DNA from 2 places in the Streptomyces sp. NPDC003720 genome. Region 1 is predicted to be linked to the other one. Evidence: predicted binding sites of a transcription regulator. Region 1 holds the regulator's gene; the other holds the start of a gene.

Region 1 (10,942 bases):
TCGAACGCGGCGTCCGGATCCGCACGCTGTACCAGCACACCGCGCGGTACAACCCGGAGAAGCTGGCCTACGTGGCCCAGCTCGCCAGCGGCAAGGCGGAGTACCGGACCATCGACGAACTGGTGGAGCGCCTCATCGTCTGCGACGACTCCGTCGCCTTCATCCCCATCCGGGACGACCAGCAGGTCGCCCTCGAACTGCGCCACCCGGGCCTGGTCCGCTACCTGATCAAGGTGTTCGAGTTCATGTGGGGCCGCGCGGTCCCCCTGAGCGCCGGCGCCCCCTACGAGACCGCCCCCGACGGCATCTCCGAGGTCCAGCACTCCATCGCCAAGCTCCTCGTCGAGGGCCACGTCGACGAGGCGATCGCCCGGCGCCTTGGCATGAACGTACGCACCTGCCGCGCCCACATCGCCAAGCTCGCCCAGGCCCTCGGCAGCGGCAGCCGGGCCCAGCTCGGCTTCCTCATCGCCCAGTCCGGAATGCTGGAGGACAAGGACGCCCTGGCGCCGGGGCCGAACGGCCACTGACCGGCGCGACCCGGCCGCCTCACAGGGCGGAACGGGCCTCCCGGCCGGAGCGGCCGACGGCCGGCGCGGCGACGTGCGCGGCCTGCGGCGGCCGGTCCAGACCCGCCTGGGCGAGGCGGACGCCCAACTGCGTGCGGCTGGCCGCCCCGAGCGTCTCGGAGAGCCGGGCGATGTGGCCGCGGCAGGTACGGACGCTGATGCCGAGGCGTTCGGCGATCACGGCGTCCTGGTGGCCCTCCGCGAGCAGCGCGGCGATGGACCGCTCACGGTGCGAGATGCCCTCGATCCCGGTGTCGGGCAGCGGGGCCGTCAGCGGCAGCGCCAGTCGCCAGAGCCGCTCGAAGACCGTCACCAGATACTCGACCAGGGCCGGGTGGCGCAGCTCGAGGGCCATCGTGCGCTCGGAGTTGGCGGGGATGAACGCGACCGTGCGGTCGAAGAGGATCAGCCGGTCGATGACCTCGTCCAAGGTGCGGGCCTCGACCGCTCCGCCCATCAGTTCCAGGTAGTTGAGCAGCCCCTGCCCGTGCCGCGCCACGTGCGTGTAGAGGTCGCGCATGCGCACGCCCCGGCCGCGCAGGGCCAGCGCCCGGTGCAGCCCCTCGGTCAGCTCGTCCTCGCGGCGGATGCCGCCGGGCTGCACGGTGAGCACCTCGGCCGTGCACGCCGCGGTCGCCTCGTCCATCGCGGCCTGGATGCGGGACAGTCCGTCCAGCACCCGGATGGCCGTGCCCTCACCGGACGCCGTGAGCGCCTGGAGCTGCCGGCCCAGGCCCGCGTACCACTCGAAGGCGGCGACCGCCGAGCCCACCCGCAGCTGGCTCTCCCTGACCTCGTCGTGGACCCCGCGCAGCAGCCGCGTCATGACCTCCTGCGGCGAGGTCGGCACCAGCCAGTCCATGTCGTCCGGATCGGGGTGCAGCAGGGCCAGTTCGAGCAGACAGGGCACCGGCTCGGCGTCCGTGCGCGGCACCCGCCCCCGGCGTACGGCCCGGGAATACACGCGATCCCCGGCCTCGCACAGCCGGTCGGCACCGTGAGGATGATCCTCCGTCCCGTGCCCGGCCATCGCCCATTCCACCCCCGGTTGCTGCCACTTCCGCAGCGCAACTATGCGCGGCCGGGACCGGCTCCGCAACACGGCTCCGGCCGCCCCGGGCGGGGAAATCGGCCGGTATGCGCCGTTGCGTACGGGTCTTAGGCCCGCCGCGCAGCAACAAGCTGGCGGGCGGGACGCGGGCTACTTCAGGCCGATGGACGCGCAGGCCGCCTTGTACTTGGCAGTGCAGATGTCGCCGACCGTGTAGATCCCGTCGGCGATCACGGTGTCCTTGATCTTGCCCCGGGTCAGCGCGCTCACCTGGACGAGGCGGGACGGGATGTTCTTGTCGGTGGGGCTGTCGACGTGGTCCTGGGTCAGGGCGTCGAACTGGATGTCCTTGCCCTGCACCTTGGTGACGGCCATCTGGGCGGCGGCCTCGGCCTCGTCCGGGTAGGACTTGTAGACGCTCATGTACTGGTCGCCGGCGACGATCCGCTGGACCGCGTCCAGTTCGGCGTCCTGGCCGGTGATGGGGGGCAGCTTGCTGACGCCGGCCGCCTGCAGGGCCTTGATGACACCGCCCGCCATGCCGTCGTTGGCGGCGTAGACAGCGGCGATGTTGTCCTTGCCGATCTCGGCGATCGCCTTGGTCATGTAGGCCTGGGCGATCTCCGGCTTCCAGTCGGTGGTGTCGTAGGACTTCGCGATGTCCACCTTGCCGTTCAGCTCGGACAGCGCGCCCTGCTTGAACTGCTTGGCGTTGGGGTCGGTGGGCGAGCCGTTCACCATGACGACCTTGTCGGAGGTGTCCACGCCCGAGCCCAGGGCCTCCAGCAGCGTGCGGCCCTGCACCTCGCCGACCAGCTCGTTGTCGAAGGAGATGTAGGCGTCGATCGGGCCCTCGGCGAGACGGTCGTAGGCGATGACCGGGATGCCCGCCTCCTTGGCCTTCTTCACCTCGCCGACGATGCCGTGCGAGTCGACCGCGTCGAGCAGGATGACGTCGACCTTCTCGTCGATCATCGTCTGCATCTGGCCGGCCTGCCGGGCGGCGTCCGCGTCCGCGTTGGCGTACCGGACCGTGCCCTTCTTGCCGGTCAGTTCGGCCACCTTGCTCTTGATGATGGGGTAGTCGAACTTGTCGTAGCGGGTGTTCGCCTTCTCCGGCAGCAGCAGTCCGACGGTGACGTCGTCGCCCTTCGTCGGGCTCGCGCTCGCACCGTCCCCCGTCGCGTCCAGCACGCCGCACCCGGCGAGCGAAAGGATCAACGTGGACGCGGCCACGGATATGGCGATACGACGCATTCGAGGGCTCACTTCAGGTGCGATCCGGACGTGGGGGCTGCTTTACGACCCAGGTGTCTGAAAAGACAACGCGGAGCGGCCACCCGGCGTCAAGCGGAACTACTTAACGAGTGCGCAACAGCACGCTCCGCTGCACCTGTGAAGGAGGAGCGGAATCGCCTCCAAACAGCCTTTACGGACCCTCCACGCAAAGGAAGTTCACGGGAGGGCAAAGATCCGGCAACCAACCCGCGCCCGCCGCACACGTGCGAGGGGCCGGGGACGGTCGCCCGTCCCCGGCCCCTCGCCGTGCCGTTTCCCCGTGGGCGGTCAGTCCGCCTGCTGCTGCCGCTTGGGCCGCCAGACCACCAGCGCGCTGGTCTGCTGCACCTCCTGATACGGCACCAGGTCGCGCCGGTAGGAGGCGTGGACGGCGGCCTCGCGCTGCCGCATCGCGGCCGCCGCGCCGTCCAGTGCCCCCTGCAGCTCCGCGACGCGGGACTGGAGCGCGGCGACCTGGTTCTCCAGTTCGATGATGCGCTTGATACCGGCCAGGTTGATGCCCTCGTCCTGGGACAACGTCTGCACCTGGCGGAGCAGTTCGATGTCACGGGCCGAGTAGCGGCGGCCCCGTCCGGCCGTGCGGTCCGGGGAGACCAGACCGAGACGGTCGTACTGGCGCAGCGTCTGCGGATGGAGTCCGGAGAGCTGGGCCGCCACCGAGATGACGTAGACCGGGGTCTCCTCGGTCAGTTCGTACGGGTTGCGCCGACGGCCGGGTGTGTCCATGGGGCGCTCAATCTCCCTTCGCGGCCTCGAACAGCTCCGCCCGCGGGTCCTCGCCCGCGGTCGCCTCGCGATACGCCTCAAGCGCGTCACGAGCCTTCCCCGACAGGTCCTTCGGGACACTCACCTCGACGGTGACCAGAAGGTCGCCGCGGGTGCCGTCCTTGCGGACCGCGCCCTTGCCCCGGGCGCGCATGGTGCGGCCGTTCGGGGTGCCGGGCGGCAGTTTCAGGGTGACCGCCGGGCCGCCGAGAGTAGGGACCCGCACCTCGCCGCCGAGAGCCGCCTCGGCGTACGTCACCGGCACGGTGACGGTGAGGTTGTCGTCCTTGCGCCCGAACACCGGGTGCTCGCCGACGTGCACGACCACGTAGAGGTCGCCCGCCGGTCCGCCCCGCTCGCCGGGCGCCCCCTTGCCGCGCAGCCGGATCCGCTGCCCGTCCGTGACGCCGGCCGGGATGCGGACCTGCATGGTGCGCGAGGACTTGGCGCGGCCGCTGCCCTTGCACTCCAGGCAGGGGTGCTCGGCGATGAGGCCGCGGCCCTTGCAGTCGGGGCAGGGGTCGGTGAGCGAGAACCCGCCGCCCGAGCCCCGGGCGACCTGCCCGGTGCCGACGCAGGTCGGGCACACGCGCGGCGTGCCGTTCTTGTCGCCGGTGCCCGAACAGGCCTTGCAGGGCGCCTGGGAGGACATCCGCAAGGGCACGGTGGCGCCCTCGATGGCCTCCGTGAAGCTCAGCGTGACCTCGGTGTCGATGTCCTGGCCGCGCCGCGGCTGGGTACGCGTGGTGCCCGCGCCGCCGCGGTTGAACAGGCCGCCGAAGACGTCGCCGAGCCCGCCGCCGAAGCCGCCCGAGGTCTGCGCGTTGCCCCCGAAGAGGTCGCCGAGGTCGAAGTTGAAGTTGCCGCCGCCGGCGCCCGGCCCGGGGCGGAAGCCCCCGTTGCCGAACAGGGCGCGCGCCTCGTCGTACTCCTTGCGCTTCTTCGGGTCGCCGAGGACGTCGTTCGCCTCGGAGATCTCCTTGAAGCGCTCCTCGGCCCTGGCGTTGCCCTTGTTGGCGTCCGGGTGGAACTCGCGGGCGAGCTTCCGGTACGCCTTCTTGATCTCGGCCTCGGTGGCGTCCTTGGGGACGCCGAGGACCTTGTAGTAGTCCTTCTCGATGAAGTCCTTGGTACTCATCCCCGACGTCCCTCCTTCCTGTCCCCGGTGATTACGTCAGCCCTCCTCCGGGCCACCGTTCTCCTTGTCGTCGGCCGCGTCCGCGTCGGTGCCGCCGTCCTCGGCGCCCTCGGCCTTGACGGTCTGCGCGCCGGGCTGCGGTTCGGCGACGGCCACCCGCGCGGGGCGGATGGTGCGCTCGCCGATGCGGTACCCGGGCTGCAGGATGGCCACGCACGTCGTCTCGGTGACGTCCGGCGCGTAGCTGTGCATCAGGGCCTCGTGGATCGTCGGGTCGAAGGGCTCGCCCTCCTTGCCGAACTGCTGCAGGCCCATCTTGGCCGCGACGGTCTCCAGCGACTCGGCCACCGACTTGAAGCCGCCGACCAGTTCGCCGTGTTCCCGTGCCCGGCCGATGTCGTCGAGCACGGGCAGGAGCTCGGTCAGGAGGTTCGCGACGGCGATCTCCCGGACCGCGACCCGGTCGCGTTCGACGCGGCGGCGGTAGTTCTGGTACTCGGCCTGCAGGCGCTGGAGGTCCAGCGTGCGCTCGTTCAGTGCCGTGCGCACCTGGTCCAGCTGTGCCACCAGACCGGCGTCTGCGGTTGCGTCCCCGGCCGGGGCCGCCCCCTCCTCGGGGGCGGCCTTCGGCTCGGCGTCGTCAGGGGTGGCGCCGGAGGGGACGTCGGGCTTCTCCTCGAAGCCCGGGGTCTCCTCCGTCACGCGGCACCGTCCTTGCGCTCGTCGTCGACGATCTCGGCGTCAACGACGTCGTCGTCCGCCTTGGCCTCACCCTCGGGCGCGCCACCGGCGGCCTGGGCGGCCTGGGCGTCGGCGTACATGGCCTGACCCAGCTTCTGCGAGACGGCCGCGACCTTCTCGGTGGCGGTGCGGATCTCGGCGGTGTCCTCGCCCTTGAGCTTCTCCTTCAGCTCGGCGACGGCCTCCTCGACCTCGGTCTTGACCTCGCCCGGGACCTTGTCCTCGTTGTCCTTGAGGAACTTCTCGGTCTGGTAGACGAGCTGCTCGCCCTGGTTGCGGGTCTCGGCGGCCTCCCGGCGGGCGTGGTCCTCCTCCGCGTACTTCTCGGCCTCCTGGCGCATGCGGTCGACCTCGTCCTTCGGCAGCGAGGAGCCGCCGGTGACGGTCATCTTCTGCTCCTTGCCCGTGCCGAGGTCCTTCGCGGTCACGTGCATGATGCCGTTGGCGTCGATGTCGAAGGCGACCTCGATCTGCGGAACGCCACGCGGCGCCGGCGGCAGACCGGTCAGCTCGAACATGCCGAGCTTCTTGTTGTACGCCGCGATCTCGCGCTCGCCCTGGTAGACCTGGATCTGCACCGACGGCTGGTTGTCCTCGGCCGTGGTGAAGATCTCGGACCGCTTGGTCGGGATCGTGGTGTTGCGCTCGATGAGCTTCGTCATGATGCCGCCCTTGGTCTCGATGCCGAGGGACAGCGGGGTCACGTCGAGGAGCAGGACGTCCTTGACCTCGCCCTTGAGGACACCGGCCTGGAGGGCGGCGCCGATGGCGACGACCTCGTCCGGGTTCACGCCCTTGTTGGCCTCGTTGCCGCCGGTCAGCTCCTTGACGAGCTCGGCGACGGCCGGCATGCGGGTGGAGCCGCCGACGAGGACCACGTGGTCGATCTCGCCGAGCTGGATGCCCGCGTCCTTGATGACGTTGTGGAACGGCGTCTTGCAGCGCTCCAGCAGGTCCGCGGTGAGCTGCTGGAACTGGGCGCGGGTGAGCTTCTCGTCCAGGTGCAGCGGGCCCTCGGCGGACGCCGTGATGTAGGGCAGGTTGATCGAGGTCTCGGTGGACGAGGACAGCTCGATCTTCGCCTTCTCGGCGGCCTCGCGCAGACGCTGCAGCGCCATCTTGTCCTTGGACAGGTCCACGCCGTGACCGGACTGGAACTGCTTGACCAGGTAGTCGACGACACGCTGGTCCCAGTCGTCACCACCGAGGTGGTTGTCACCGTTGGTGGCCTTCACCTCGACGACGCCGTCGCCGATCTCCAGGAGGGACACGTCGAACGTGCCGCCACCGAGGTCGAAGACGAGGATCGTCTGGTCGTCCTTGTCGAGGCCGTAGGCGAGCGCCGCCGCGGTGGGCTCGTTGACGATGCGCAGGACGTTCAGACCGGCGATCTCGCCGGCCTCCTTCGTCGCCTGGCGCTCGGAGTCGTTGAAGTAGGCCGGGACGGTGATGACCGCGTCCGTGACCTTCTCGCCCAGGTACGACTCGGCGTCCCGCTTCAGCTTCTGCAGGATGAAGGCGGAGATCTGCTGCGGGTTGAAGTCCTTCCCGTCGAGCTGGATCTTCCAGTCGGTGCCCATGTGGCGCTTGACGGACCGGATGGTCCGGTCCACGTTCGTGACCGCCTGGCGCTTGGCCACCTCGCCGACGAGCACCTCGCCGTTCTTCGCGAAGGCGACGACGGACGGCGTGGTCCTGGCACCCTCGGCGTTGGTGATGACGGTGGGCTCGCCGCCCTCCAGAACGCTGACGACGGAGTTAGTCGTGCCCAGGTCGATGCCGACCGCACGTGCCATGGTTGATTCCTCCAGCTGACTTGAGTGGAACAGGCTCAAGTGTGCATGAGGGAGGCCGTGCGGTCAACAGACCTGAGTCAGTCAGACTCAACTCTTATCCGTTCCTCACACGCAACCGCGCGCTGACCTGCGTCGACACCGTCCGACGGGGTGGCTGGACAGGGATGCGAAGGAGTACGAGGACGGCGAAGACCACCCCGCCGACCACCCACAGCACCGCCTTCTCCCCGGTCCACCCCGTGTGGACGAGCACCCCCACGAGCACGGAGGAGAAGGACCCGGCGCCCAGCAGCACCACCGCCCCCGGCGGGGTCGGCCCGAGCCGCCGCAGCCGGTGCGCCAGGTGGTCCGGGCCCCGCCTGAGCAGCGGGCGGCGGGAGGTGAGGCGGGCGAGGACGACCAGCAGGAAGTCGGCCGCCGCCACGGCGCTCAGGCTGAACACGACGCCCGCGCTCTGCTCCAGCCCGTACCCGGCGCGCGTGAAGACGACGGCCGAGGACAGCAGGAAGCCCGTGAAGAGCGATCCGCAGGCCCCGAGCCCCACTCGCGCGGGATGCCAGTTGTGCATCAGGAAGCCGGTCAGCGCCGCCGCGAACACGCTGAGGAGCACGGCCAGCCCGTCCATCAGCTCGGCCGCGGCGCACACCCCCGCCCCGAAGGCGGTGACCACCCCCACGGTCCCGGCGAGACCGTCGGCGTGGTCGAGCCCCTTGAAGGCGAGCGTCGCGAAGACGATCCAGGCCACGGCCAGCAGGCCGCCCCAGGCGCCCGTCTCGTCGTACGGCACCACGCAGGCCGCCGCGACGGCCGTGCCGGTCACCAGTACCCGGGACCGCAGCCGCCACACGTCGGCGACCAGTCCCAGCGAGGCGATCCCGGCGGCGGCGGCGAGCAGCCGGCCGACCCCGTCCCCGAACGGCGCCACCCCGAGCCACTGCCCCGCCCAGGCGACCAGGCAGGTGACGGCCACGACGGCCACGCCCCCGAGCACCGGGAGGGGCCGCTGCCGCCGCCGGTCCAGGATTCCCGCGCGCAGCGCGGGCATCCGGAGCAGCGCCGCGAGCACGGCGGTGAGGAGGAGGGCGGCGCAGGCCGCGGCGATCCCGTAGAGCACGGCTCTAAGTTAGGCGCGAAAGTAGCAATTCGGTACGAATAACACGATCAGATTGCCATCCAGCTCAGGCACACCTCAGCGATCCAGATCACCTCGCGCCTGGCTACAGTGCGAGTAAAGATGCGGGTAGTCTCGAACGGACTGCATAAGTTACCGCTTAGTAATTTCCCTCGCAGGCCCGAGGAGCCCCGAAATGCAACTCGCCGCGATCATCGTGTCGCTGGTTCTGATCGTGGTCGGCGTGGCCCTGTTCGCCCGCGCCCTCCTGCAGATCTACAACTTCATGCGGCTCGGCCAGAACGTGCCCGCGGGCACCCGAACCGACGAGCCCGGCCGGCGCACCGTCACCGTGGTCAGGGAGTTCCTCGGCCACACCCGGATGAACCGCTGGGGCATCGTCGGTGTCGCGCACTGGTTCGTGGCGGTCGGCTTCTTCTCGCTGCTGCTGACGATCGTCAACGCCATCGGCCAGCTCTTCCAGGCCGACTGGCTGCTGCCGGTCATCGGCGACTGGGCGCCGTACAACGTCTTCGTCGAGTTCATCGGCACGATGACGGTGCTCGGCATCCTCGCCCTGATCGTCATCCGGCAGCTCACCCACCCGCGCAAGCCGGGCCGCAAGTCCCGCTTCGCCGGCTCCAACTTCGGCCAGGCGTACTTCGTCGAGGCCGTCATCCTCATCGTCGGCGTCTGCATCTTCATGCTGCACGCGCTGGAGGGCGCCCAGCACCACGTGGACGGCTACGAGGCCTCGTTCTTCATCTCGTACCCGGTCGTCCACTGGCTCGAGGGCATGGACGTCTCCACGCTCCAGAACCTCACCTACTTCTTCGCGGGCCTGAAGATCGCGACGTCCTTCATCTGGATGATCACCGTCGCCCTGAAGACCGACATGGGTGTGGCCTGGCACCGGTTCCTCGCCTTCCCGAACATCTGGTTCAAGCGCAACGCCGACGGCGGCACCTCCCTCGGCGCCCTGCTCCCGATGACCTCCGGCGGCGAGCCGATCAACTTCGAGGACCCGGGCGAGGACGACGTCTTCGGCGTCTCCCAGGTCGAGCAGTTCTCCTGGAAGGGCCTGCTGGACTTCTCCACCTGCACCGAGTGCGGCCGCTGCCAGTCGCAGTGCCCCGCCTGGAACACCGGCAAGCCGCTCTCCCCGAAGCTGCTGATCATGTCGCTGCGGGACCACGCCCACGCCAAGGCGCCGTACCTGCTGGCCGGCGGCGGCAAGACCATGGAGGGCGAGGAGAAGGCCTCCGAGGAGCAGCTCAAGGACGTGCCCGCCGCCGCCCTCGCGGAGGCCGAGCGCCCGCTCGTCGGCACCGCCGAGGAGAACGGCGTCATCGACCCGGACGTCCTGTGGTCCTGCACCACCTGCGGCGCCTGCGTCGAGCAGTGCCCCGTGGACATCGAGCACGTCGACCACATCGTCGACATGCGCCGCTACCAGGTCATGATCGAGTCGGCGTTCCCGTCCGAGGCGGGCACGATGCTCAAGAACCTGGAGAAGAAGGGCAACCCCTGGGGCCTGGCCAAGAAGCAGCGCCTCGAGTGGCTCAAGGAGGTCGACTTCGAGGTCCCGGTCGTCGGCAGGGACATCGAGGACCTCACCGAGGTCGAGTACCTCTACTGGGTCGGCTGCGCCGGCGCCCTCGAGGACCGCGCGAAGAAGACCACCAAGGCCTTCGCCGAGCTGCTGCACATCGCGGGCGTGAAGTTCGCGATCATGGGCGGCGACGAGAAGTGCACCGGCGACTCCGCCCGCCGCCTCGGCAACGAGCCCCTGTTCCAGGAGCTCGGCATGGAGAACGTCATGGCCCTGAACACGGCGTTCGGCGAGGAGCTGGACGACGACGGCAAGGTCACGGCGGAGTCCAGGAAGCCGAAGTCGGCGAAGAAGATCGTCGCCACCTGCCCGCACTGCCTCAACACGCTCGGCAACGAGTACCCGCAGCTCGGCGGCGACTACGAGGTCATCCACCACACCCAGCTGCTCCAGCACCTGGTGGACGAGGGCAAGCTGATCCCCGTCACCCCGGTCGAGGGCATCATCACCTACCACGACCCGTGCTACCTGGGCCGCCACAACAAGATCTACACGCCCCCGCGCGAGATCATCGGCAAGGTCCCGGGCCTGCGCAACGAGGAGATGCACCGCCACAAGGAGCGCGGCTTCTGCTGCGGCGCCGGCGGCGCCCGGATGTGGATGGAGGAGCGGATCGGCAAGCGCATCAACAACGAGCGCGTCGACGAGGCCCTCTCCCTCAACCCGGACATCGTCTCCACCGCCTGCCCGTTCTGCCTGGTCATGCTGACCGACTCGGTCAACGGCAAGAAGAACGACGGCAAGGCCAAGGAGTCCATCCAGGTCGTGGACGTCGCCCAGCTGCTGCTCGACTCCGTCAGGACGCCGGTCGACCCGGCGGGCGAGGCGGAGACCGAGAGTGAGCCGGAGCCCGAGCCGGT
Region 2 (10,942 bases), on a different contig from region 1:
GAGATGCTCGAGTTACTGGGGGACTGTGGCGACACGGCGGCAACCGCCCTCTTCCGCTTCACAAGGTTATGGACAGCGGGAATAAAGGCTACGCCTCCAAGACCGTGAAGGTCAGGTCGGGCCCGTCCATCGTCGCGTAAGTCACACCGGAAATCTTGTTTCAGGGCTTGATATGGCGGGAAACAAGTGTGGTTCCGGATGCGTGAGAGGGTGTGCGGGATCGCCGAGCGGGGCCCGGCGCGGCCTTGCGGCACGCGTCTTCGGGGCCCGCCCCTGATCACACGTGTCCGGCTGCGCGGACGCTCGTGGATCTTGAGGTTCCGGTTCGGACCCTACGTCAACTTCGGATGGAAGTCTCTCCCGGAAGAGTGACAATGATCCGGCAGCCGCGCTCGGATTCGGCCACACCGATCCGGCCGCCGTGGAGATCGACCGCCCAGCGCGCGATCGCCAGGCCGAGGCCGGTGCCGCCGTCGCTGCCCGGACCGTGCGGCCGGGTCACCGCGCCGCGGTTGAACCGCTCGAACACGCGGTGCCAGTCCGACCGCGGGATGCCCGGGCCCTCGTCCAGCACCTCGAGCTCCAGCGAGTCCGGCTGCGGCCCGCGCCGCGCCTTCACGGTCACCCGGCCGTGCGGCGGGCTGTGCTTGACCGCGTTGTCGATCAGGTTGGCGACCACCTGGTGGATGCGCTCGGGGTCCGCGTGCGCGGTCAGCTCCGGCGGGGAGACGTCGAGGTGCAGGTGCACGTCCGTCCGGGTGTGGCTGCCGGAGCCCGAGGCGATGCCCGCGCGCGCGGAGGCGACCATGTTGGCCTCCTTCAGCACGCCTGACAGGTAGGGCCACACCTCGAAGCGCCGCATCTTCAGCGGTACGACGCCGTTGTCGAGCCGGGACAGGTCCAGCAGCGTCTCCACGAGCCGGCCGAGCCGCTCGGTCTGCTTCAGGGCCGTCCGCATGGTCTCCGGATCGGCCTCGGTGACCCCGTCGACGATGTTCTCCAGCACCGCGCGCAGGCCCGCGATCGGGGTGCGCAGCTCGTGCGAGACGTTCGCCACCAGCTCCTTGCGCTGGCGGTCCTGGGCCTCCAGCTCGTCCGCCATGACGTTGATCGTCACGGCGAGGTCGCCCAGCTCGTCCCGGCGGCCCTCGCTCACCCGGCGGGTGTAGTCGCCCTGCGAGATCGAGCGGGCGACCGTGTTCATCTCGTCCAGCGGGGCGGTGAGCGAATGGGCCACGAACTGCGTTATCAGCAGTGTGGCGATCATCGAGAAGACCGTGATGAAGCGCAGCTCCGTCTTGGTGTGCACCGCGATCATGGACAGACCCGTGGTGATCAGCACCGAGATGACGACCAGCGCGCCCAGCTTGGTCTTGATCGAGAACGGGCGTACGCCGCCCCAGGGCTCCTCCGCGGAGTTCCCGGGGCTCCTCCGTGCGGCCTCCCGCCCTGCGCTCATGGCGTCGGCGTCTCCAGCGCGTACCCGACGCCGTGCACCGTGCGGATCCGCTCGGCGCCGATCTTCCGGCGCAGCGCCTTGATGTGGCTGTCCACGGTCCGGGTGCCGGAGGCGTCCGCCCAGTCCCACACCTCGGCCAGCAGCTGCTCGCGGGAGAGCACCGCGCGCGGGGTGTTCGCCAGGCACACCAGCAGGTCGAACTCGGTGGGCGTGAGGTGGACGTCCTCGGAGCGCACCCGCACCCGGCGCTGCGCGTGGTCGATCTCCAGCTCGCCGAGCCGCAGGATGCCCGAGCGGGGCGTGGAGGCGGCGACGGCCGCCCGCTCCACCCGCCGCAGCAGGACGTGCACCCGCGCGGCCAGCTCCCGCATCGAGAACGGCTTGGTCATGTAGTCGTCGGCGCCGACCCCGAGGCCGACCAGCATGTCGGTCTCGTCGTCGCGCGCGGTGAGCATCAGCACCGGCACCGGGCGCTGGGCCTGCACGCGGCGGCAGACCTCGAGGCCGTCGAAGCCGGGCAGCATGATGTCGAGGATCAGCAGGTCGGGCTGCCAGGCCTCGGCCGTGTCCACCGCGGCCGGTCCGTCGGCCGCGGTCTGCACGAGGAATCCCTCGGCGCGAAGCCGGGCCGCGATGGCGTCGACGATCGTGGGATCGTCCTCGACCACCAGCACCCGGCGCTGTGCGCCGGGGGTGGTCGTGGCCGCGCCGGTCTGGGAGGTGTGTGTCTGCTCCATCGCCCGCCCCTGTTGCTTTCCGGAATCAGTGGGGTGATCCCATGACTGCGATTGACGCTTGAATGATCCGCGCCAGGGCAGCACATTACGGGGACAGGCCGTGCCGTCGCTATCCAGGGCGGACGGCGAGGTGTACGGCGTCCGGAACGCCCCGGGCAACGGGGACCTCTTCGGTACGCACCTGACGGAATCCGGCATTCCGCAAGGTTCCTTCAAATTCCGGAGAGGGTTCGGCCGACCATACTGCAAACACCCCGTCCGGCCTCAACACCCTTGCGCACGCGGCGAGTCCGGCCGGGGAGTAGAGGCCGCCGTTGTCCTCGGTGACGGTCCAGCCCGGCCCGTTGTCGATGTCGAGGCACAAAGCGTCGAACGTGTCCGATGTCTCCTTCAGATAAGTGAGCAGATCCGCCTCGACGATCCGGGTGCGCGGATCGCCGAGCGCCGCGGCGGACACCTCCGCCAGCGGGCCCCGGCGGTGCCAGTCGATGACGGCCGGCTCCCGCTCGGCGACGGTGATCCGCCCCCAGCGTCCGCCGGCCGCGGCGTGCGCGAGCGAGAACCCCACGCCCAGTCCGCCGATCAGCACCTCGGGCGCCGGGCGCCCGTCCAGCGCGTCGTACGCCGCGTCCACCAGCAGTCGCTCCGAGCGGCCGTCGGAGGTGTCCATCAGGAAGCAGCCGTTGGCGATGATCTGCAGCAGCGCGCCGTGCCTGCGCAGCACCACCTCGCCGTACGGGCCTTCGCGACGGTCCAGGACCACGGGGGAGTCGTACGCGGCAGTCATGCGCCCATCCTGCTCTGATCCGGCGTCAGGGGCACCGGAATTTCGGTGATCGCTCACAGCGAACGGCGGGCCGGGAACAACGGCGGGCCGTCGGACATTGAGTCGGCATAGCTCAAGTTGACTGCCTAAGGGGAGATCATGGCTGCTGAGTCCACGGCGTTCACGCTCGTACTGCCGGTGCTGCCGCTCGACGACGAGGTCGTGCTGCCCGGCATGGTGGTCCCGCTGGATCTGAGCGACGCCGAGGTGCGGGCCGCGGTGGAGGCGGCGCAGGCCGCCGCCCGCTCGGAGCCCGGCAAGCCCAGGGTCCTGCTGGTGCCGCGCGTCGACGGCACCTACGCGAAGACCGGTGTGCTCGGCACCGTCGAGCAGGTCGGCCGGATGGCCGACGGCGACCCGGGCGCGCTGATCCGGGGCCGCGGCCGGGTGCGCATCGGCGCCGGCACGACGGGTCCGGGCGCGGCCCTGTGGGTGGAGGGCGCGCGGATCGACGAGACCGTTCCGGAACCGCTGCCCGGCCAGGTCGCCGACCTGGTCAAGGAGTACAAGGCCCTGGCCACCGCGTGGCTGCGCAAGCGCGGCGCCTGGCAGGTCGTGGACCGGGTCCAGGCCATCGACGACGTCTCGGCGCTCGCCGACAACTCCGGGTACTCGCCCTTCCTGACCACCGAGCAGAAGGTCGAGCTGCTGGAGACCGCCGACCCGGTGGCCCGGCTGAAGCTCGCCACCCAGCAACTGCGCGACCACCTCGCCGAGCAGGACGTCGCCGAGACCATCGCCAAGGACGTCCAGGAGGGCGTCGACAAGCAGCAGCGCGAGTTCCTGCTGCGCCGCCAGCTCGAGGCCGTCCGCAAGGAGCTGCGCGAGCTGAACGGCGAGAGCGACGGCGAGGAGTCGGACGACTACCGCGCCCGCGTCGAGGCCGCCGACCTGCCGGAGAAGGTCCGCGAGGCCGCCCTGAAGGAGGTCGACAAGCTGGAGCGGTCCAGCGACCAGTCGCCCGAGGGCTCGTGGATCAGGACCTGGCTGGACACGGTGCTGGAGATGCCGTGGAACGAGCGCACCGAGGACGCCTACGACATCCAGGGCGCCAAGGCCGTGCTCGACGCCGAGCACGCGGGGCTCGAGGACGTCAAGGAGCGCATCACCGAGTACCTGGCGGTGCGCAAGCGGCGCGGCGAGCGCGGCCTCGGCGTGATCGGCGGGCGGCGCGGGGGCGCCGTGCTGGCGCTCGTGGGCCCGCCCGGCGTCGGCAAGACCAGCCTCGGCGAGTCCGTCGCGCACGCCATGGGGCGCAAGTTCGTCCGGGTCGCCCTCGGCGGCGTACGGGACGAGGCCGAGGTCCGCGGCCACCGGCGCACGTACGTCGGCGCGCTGCCCGGCCGGATCGTCCGCGCCGTCAAGGAGGCCGGGTCCATGAACCCGGTGGTGCTGCTCGACGAGATCGACAAGGTGGGCTCCGACTTCCGGGGCGACCCGGCGGCGGCCCTGCTCGAGGTCCTCGACCCCGCGCAGAACCACACCTTCCGGGACCACTACCTGGAGGTCGAACTCGACCTCTCCGACGTGGTCTTCCTCGCCACCGCGAACGTCCTGGAGGCCATCCCGGAGGCGCTCGCGGACCGGATGGAGATCGTCCGGCTGGACGGCTACACCGAGGACGAGAAGGTCGTCATCGCCCGTGACCACCTGCTCCCGCGCCAGCTCGAGCGGGCCGGCCTGGACCGGGACGAGGTCACGATCGACGAGAGCGCGCTGCGCAGGCTCGCCGGCGAGTACACCCGCGAGGCGGGCGTGCGCACCCTGGAGCGGTCCCTGGCCCGGCTGCTGCGCAAGGTCGCGGCACAGCACGAACTCGGTGAGCGCGAGCTGCCGTTCACCGTCCGGGACGAGGATCTGCGCGCGCTGATCGGACGCCCGCACCACGTGCCCGAGTCCGCCCAGGACCCGGCCGAGCGCCGGACCTCCGTCCCGGGCGTGGCCACCGGCCTCGCGGTCACCGGCGCCGGCGGCGACGTGCTCTTCGTGGAGGCGTCCCTCGCCGACCCGGAGACCGGCGCGGCCGGACTGACCCTGACCGGTCAGCTCGGGGACGTGATGAAGGAGTCGGCGCAGATCGCGCTGAGCTTCCTGCGCAGCCACGGCGCCGAACTCGAGCTGCCGGTGGGCGACCTGAGGGACCGGGGCGTGCACATCCACTTCCCGGCGGGCGCGGTCCCGAAGGACGGGCCGAGCGCGGGCATCACCATGACCACCGCCCTCGCCTCCCTGCTCTCCGGCCGGCTGGTCCGCACCGACGTGGCGATGACCGGCGAGGTCTCGCTGACCGGCCGGGTGCTGCCGATCGGCGGGGTGAAGCAGAAGCTGCTCGCCGCCCACCGCGCCGGGGTGACCACCGTGATCATCCCCAAGCGCAACGAGCCCGACCTGGACGACGTCCCGGCCGAGGTGCTGGACAGGCTCGACGTCCACGCCGTGACCGACGTCCGCCAGGTCCTGGAGCTGGCCCTCGCGCCCGCCGCGAACGGCGCGGAGCCGGAGGTTCCGGTGGCGGCGTGACGGACGCCCCCGGATGAGGGAGGGCCCGGGTCCCGCACGGGACCCGGGCCCTCACCGCGTCCGCGGGCGCCCCTCACCGCGTCCGCGGGCGCCGGGCTCAGTCCGCGGAGAGCGACTGCTCCGCCCACACGGTCTTGCCCACCCGGTCGTGCCGGGTGCCCCAGCGTTCGGAGAGCTGGGCGACCAGCAGCAGGCCCCGGCCCCCCTCGTCGTAGATCCGGGCGCGCCGCATGTGCGGGGTGGAGCCGCTGGCGTCGTAGACCTCGCAGATCAGGGTGGGGTCCTGGTGGATCAGCCGCAGCCGGATGGGCGGCCGGCCGTGGCGGATGGCGTTGGTGACCAGCTCGCTGACCACCAGCTCGGTGGTGAAGGCGGCCTCCTCCAGCCCCCACGCGGAGAGCTGGTCGCTCGCGTGCTTGCGGGCCCGGGCCACCACCGTGGGATCGCTCGTCAGCTCCCAGGAGGCCACCCGGTCGGCGCGCAGCGCCCGGGTGCGGGCGACGAGCAGGGCGGCGTCGTCGTCGGGACGACGGGTCGTCAGCTCGGTCAGCACCCGGTCGCAGAGCGCGTCCAGGGTCGGCGCGGGCCGGCCGAGGGCGCCGAACAGCGGGTCCAGTGCCTCGTCGGCGTCGGGATCGTGGGGTTCGAGCAGTCCGTCGGTGTAGAGGACGAGCAGGCTGCCCTCGGGCAGCTCGGTCTCCAGGGCCTCGAAGGGGAGCCGCCCGCCGAGGCCGAGCGCCGGGCCGGCGGGCACGTCGAGGATGCGGACGGCGCCGTCCGGGGTGACCACGGCGGGCGGGGGGTGGCCGGCCCGGGCCAGGGCGCAGTGACGCGAGACCGGGTCGTAGACCGCGTACAGGCACGTGGTCCCGATGCCGCCCGCCGCCTCGCCGGCCGGGTCCGCGCCCTCGTCCGCGGCCAGCCGCAGCACGAGGTCGTCGAGGTGGGTGAGCAGTTCGTCCGCGGGGAGGTCGACGTCGGCCAGGGTGCGCACCGCCGTGCGCAGCCGGCCCGTGGTGGCGGAGGCCCGCGTCCCGTGGCCGACGACGTGGCCGGCGACCAGGGCGACGCGCGCCCCGGACAGCGGGATCACGTCGAACCAGTCACCGCCGGCCCCGGCCCGGGCGCCGGCGGGCAGACGGCGGCCGGCGATGTCCAGGGCGTCCTGGCCGGGCGGTGCGTGCGGCAGCAGGCCGCGCTGCGCGGCCGTGGCGGCGGGGTGCGGCCGGGCGTACCGCCGCTCGTTGTGCAGGCCGGTGGCCGCCCGGGCGGCCAGCTCCTCGGCGAGCAGCAGGTCCTGCGGGCCGAACGGCTCCCTGCGCCGGTCGCGGCCGAAGAGGGCGACGCCGAGCGTGCTGCCCTCGGCGAGCAGCGGGACCGCGATCAGCGAGTGCGGGCCGGACGGGCCCGGCCGCGCGGCGCCCGGGTCCGCGGCCGCCCTCCCCGGGCCCACCGGGTCCGAGGAGTCGCGCAGCACGGACCGGCCGGTGGCCAGGGACTCGGCGGGAGCCGTCCCCGGCTCGTAGGCGACCGTCCCGCCCACCCCGGGCCCGGCCGGGGGGCCGCCGTCGTCGGACTCGGCCCGCACCGCGGCGCGGCGCAGGACGGCCCGCCGGGCGCCGGCGCCGGACGCGTCGTGAGGGCCGCCGGGTGCGGGCGGGGAGTCGAAGAGGTCCACGGCCGTGAAGTCCGCGAGCCGGGGGACCGCGGCGTCGGCCAGTTCCCGCGCGGTGCGCTCCAGGCCGGGGGCGATGGGATCGTGCGCGGCGGTCTCGTCCGGGGCGTGCTGCCGGAGCGCGGGGCCGGGGGCGTGCCGCTGGGTCGCGAGACAGACCGCGCGCACCGCGCCGGTGCCGTCCTTGAGCGGGGTGAGCACGGTGGGCCGGTCGAGGTCGGGTCCGAGGACGGCCCGCACCTCGCGCGGCTCCCCGGTCTCCAGCACCTGGCGCATGGTCCGCTCGGCCTCGTCCCGCGCCGGCCCGGGCGCGATGTGCGTCAGCCGCAGCCCGCGCATCGCCGCCTCGGGCAGGGACAGCGCCCGTTCCAGCCGGCGGTTGGCGCGCATCAGCCGCAGTTCGGTGTCGAAGATCGCCAGCGGGAAGGGGGACTGGATGAAGGTCCACTCCTCCAGCGGCTCGCCGCGCGGCGGCTGCGGCCGGTCCGCGACGGCGGTGACCACGAGCCAGCCGGACTCGCCGGCGCGCCGCGTCCGGCGGTGGGCGAGCAGCCCCTGCTCCAGCCGCCGGCCGTCCCGGTGCCGCAGCGCGACCGTGCCGTGCCAGCGGTCGTGGCCGGCCAGGGCGTGCCGGACCGCCGGTCCGTCCGCGGCGGCGAGCAGCGCGGTGGCGGGCCGTCCGACGACGACCGCGTCCTCGTAGCCGAGCAGCCTGCGGGCACCCTCGCTCCAGCTGGTGAGGATGCCCTGCTCATCGATGGTGGCCGTGGCCGTGTACGTGGACTGTCGCTCCATCGCCGCTCATCTCGCCCCTGTCCGGCAGGCTCTCCCTGACCAGAATGATCCCGGGCGGCGCGGAGCACCAACGCAGCGCAACGGCGGCCGTCCGCGGGGACGGCCGCCGTGGTGGGACGCGGGGCGGGGATCAGCCGTTGGCCAGGGCCTGCACCCGGTCCAGTGCGCCGTTGAACTTGTCGTGGTCACCGACCGTCGGGCCGGAGGAGGTGTACTGCCACATCGTGTAGTACGACCAGCCCGCCGGCAGCGTCCCCACGGTCGAGGCGTAGCGGGCGATCCACAGCGGGTTGTTGGCGGCGAAGCCGCCGTAGTTGCCGGTGCAGTCGGTCCACCAGCTCGTCGCCGTGTAGATCACGGCGTCCCGGCCGGTGCGCGCCTTGTAGGTGTTGAGGAAGTCGGCGATCCAGCTGACCATCCCGCTCGCGGTCTTGCCGTAGCAGGCGGCGCCGTACGGGTTCCACTCGATGTCGAGCACGCCGGGCAGGGTCTTGCCGTCCCGGGACCAGCCGCCGCCGTGGTCCACGAAGTAGTTGGCCTGGGTGGCGCCGCTCGTGGTGTCCGGGGTGGCGAAGTGGTAGGCGCCGCGGATCATGCCGACGTTGTACGAGCCGTTGTACTGCTGGGCGAAGTACGGGTTCGTGTAGTACGTGCCCTCCGTGGCCTTGGTGTAGGCCCAGCGGACGCCGCTGTTCCAGAGGGTCGACCAGGCGACGTTGCCCTGGTAGCCGGAGACGTCGACGCCCTCGGTCTGGGTCGCGTCACCGGTGCTGGGGGTGCCGTGCTGCCCGTCGTGGGCGGCCACCCCCATGCCCATGGACGCCGAGCCGCGGCTGGGGGTGGTCGCCGCCTGGGCGGTGGTGAGCGGGAGGGCGAGGCCGAGCGCCATGAGCAGGGCCGTGACGAGGACGGCGAGCGGGCGCGGGCGGAGGGAACCAGGTCTGTGCACGGGCATGACGTGCCTCCGGGGAGAGGGGTGGGGGGGATCGTGGGGTGTCCGCTTGACCACTGGCGTGGGCATGTCATTGCTTGCCTGACACAGAAGCTACGCACGTAGATGACACCCTGGGAAGGGGCTCCGGATGCTGCCGTTGGTCTAAGCCTGCGAAATACTTGAAGAGCTGCGGCTATGAAGCCGGTTGGCGAAAACTTTCAGGACGGCGAAACCGATCAGGGGTGCTGACGTGCACGAGGACGCGAACGGCGACGGACGCCGTGTCACCGGACAGGTGACGCCCAGTGGTGCAGACCAGGAATTCCTGGCACTGGAACGCGAGTTGACCTTGCTGCTCCGGCGGGCCCGGGCCAACCAGGGCGAGATGGCCCGCGAGGTCCACCCCGACCTGGAGTCCTCCGCCTACGGTCTGCTCATCCGCCTCGACGAGCTCGGCGGCCAGCGCGCCACCGAGCTCGCGGCCTACATCGGCGTCGGCAAGGCCACCATGTCCCGCCAGCTCCGCGCCCTGGAGGAACTGGGGCTGATCGTCCGCGAGCCCGACCCGGCCGACGGCCGCGCCTGGCTGGTCACCCTGACCGACGAGGGCCGCCGCCGCGTCGGCACCGTCCGCCAGGCCCGCCGCGCCCGCTACGTCAGCCAGCTCGCCCACTGGGACCGCCGCGAGGTCGCGGAACTGGCCAGACTGCTCCACGAGTTGAACGGCGTCACCGAGCGCTGAGCCGCGTGCTCACAGCTCGGCGAACACCACCGTCGCGTCGTCGTGCGTCTTGCCGGGGCCGAGGAACGCCCGCTCCTCCCGGTCCGCCGACTCCAGCCCGCGCACCCGGTCGACCAGCGAGCGGGCGCCCTCCTTGGCGACGAGCGCGAACAGGTCCGCCCAGTCGCCCTCCCGGAACCGGTCCGTCCAGCGGGTCGCGCCGTCCGACAGCGCCGCCAGCGCGCGGACCCGGCCGCGCGGGAGGGTGCCGGCGACGGCGCGGGCGGCGACCGAGGGGTCGGCGGCGGCCGTGAAGAAGCCGCCCTCCCGGTTGCGGAGGTTGGCGTCGACCAGCGCGTCGGTCGCCAGGGCGGAGCGGGGCAGCCGGGCCAGCCGGTCGTCCAGCACCGCGGTGACCGCGCCCCCGGGGGCCTGCAGGAGCAGGGCCGCGTCGGACAGCACCAGGTACTCCACCAGGTCGGCGGACCAGCGGGCCAGGGCCACGGTTGCCTGCGGGGTGCGCGGGTGAGAAAGGTCACAGGTGTCCGCGTGGGCCTCCGCCGTCCGGGCGATCGCCCGCGACAGGACCTCCGGCAGCGTCAGATCTCGGCCGGAAACGGCCAGTTCGGTCAGCGCGCCGCCGAGCCGGGACGTGAACCAGTGGACGGAGTGTGTGCAACCCGTCGCGCCGCGCGGCGGTGTCACTCCGTCCAGCAAGATCACACAACCACCCTGACCGGAAGCGGGTAGTCCGACGCCCGCGAAGTCCTCGTTGGGGCGGTTCGCGTCGCCGGGTTCCGAAACGAGATCTGTTCGCATCCGGCCAGTCTGCACCAGCCCTTCACAGCTTCCGCCAAAGGCGGCCATCGGTCGCCGAATTGGCACGGCCTCGCAGGTCAGGTGCCTGCTTTGGGGGAAAATGACGTACTCAGGCAACGCGTGGTGGCGAATACTGCCAAAGCCTGCCGCGCGCGTCCAACCGGCCCGCCGCGCCCGCGCGCCGCACGCGCCGCCGGAACTTGCCCGCCAACTCCCCTCCGATGTTCACTCCTTCGAGTGGCGGGTCAGGTGATGCGCGACCACTGCCCACCGGCGCTGGGAGGGTCGGAAACCGTATGAACCGGGTGTACGCACCACTTGGCCCCGAGACGACGGGCCGCCACCCGGGCCCTTGAGCAGACGAGTTCAGGATTGCGAGCACCGGTGCAGAAGAAGTGGCCTCGGCGCACAGGCAGGCAGACGGCTCCCGAAGGGGGCGTCGGACAGACCCCCGTG

Evidence for each region. Region 1 encodes HspR, which represses chaperone genes until heat shock. Its sites were predicted from a motif close to TTGAGNNNNNNNNNCTCAA; they were not measured.
Region 2: a site for HspR is predicted at 3,081-3,099, ahead of lon (endopeptidase La). Genes of this name have one in related genera too.

What each region holds. Positions count from the first base shown of each region.
Region 1 is NZ_JBIANZ010000004.1:399,134-410,075, reverse strand. It holds gene ACFYU0_RS13635 (helix-turn-helix transcriptional regulator) at 1-530, shown strand, start outside; gene ACFYU0_RS13630 (helix-turn-helix transcriptional regulator) at 550-1,599, opposite strand; gene ACFYU0_RS13625 (substrate-binding domain-containing protein) at 1,771-2,877, opposite strand; gene ACFYU0_RS13620 (heat shock protein transcriptional repressor HspR) at 3,187-3,645, opposite strand; gene dnaJ (molecular chaperone DnaJ) at 3,653-4,822, opposite strand; gene grpE (nucleotide exchange factor GrpE) at 4,859-5,524, opposite strand; gene dnaK (molecular chaperone DnaK) at 5,521-7,359, opposite strand; gene ACFYU0_RS13600 (MraY family glycosyltransferase) at 7,454-8,473, opposite strand; gene ACFYU0_RS13595 ((Fe-S)-binding protein) at 8,667-10,942, shown strand, end outside.
Region 2 is NZ_JBIANZ010000015.1:110,120-121,061, reverse strand. It holds gene ACFYU0_RS33015 (multifunctional oxoglutarate decarboxylase/oxoglutarate dehydrogenase thiamine pyrophosphate-binding subunit/dihydrolipoyllysine-residue succinyltransferase subunit) at 1-35, opposite strand, end outside; gene ACFYU0_RS33010 (HAMP domain-containing sensor histidine kinase) at 338-1,459, opposite strand; gene ACFYU0_RS33005 (response regulator transcription factor) at 1,456-2,196, opposite strand; gene ACFYU0_RS33000 (spermidine synthase) at 2,306-2,983, opposite strand; gene lon (endopeptidase La) at 3,122-5,542, shown strand; gene ACFYU0_RS32990 (SpoIIE family protein phosphatase) at 5,640-8,012, opposite strand; gene ACFYU0_RS32985 (lysozyme) at 8,143-8,967, opposite strand; gene ACFYU0_RS32980 (MarR family transcriptional regulator) at 9,197-9,688, shown strand; gene ACFYU0_RS32975 (protein phosphatase 2C domain-containing protein) at 9,698-10,486, opposite strand; gene ACFYU0_RS32970 (nitrate- and nitrite sensing domain-containing protein) at 10,871-10,942, shown strand, end outside.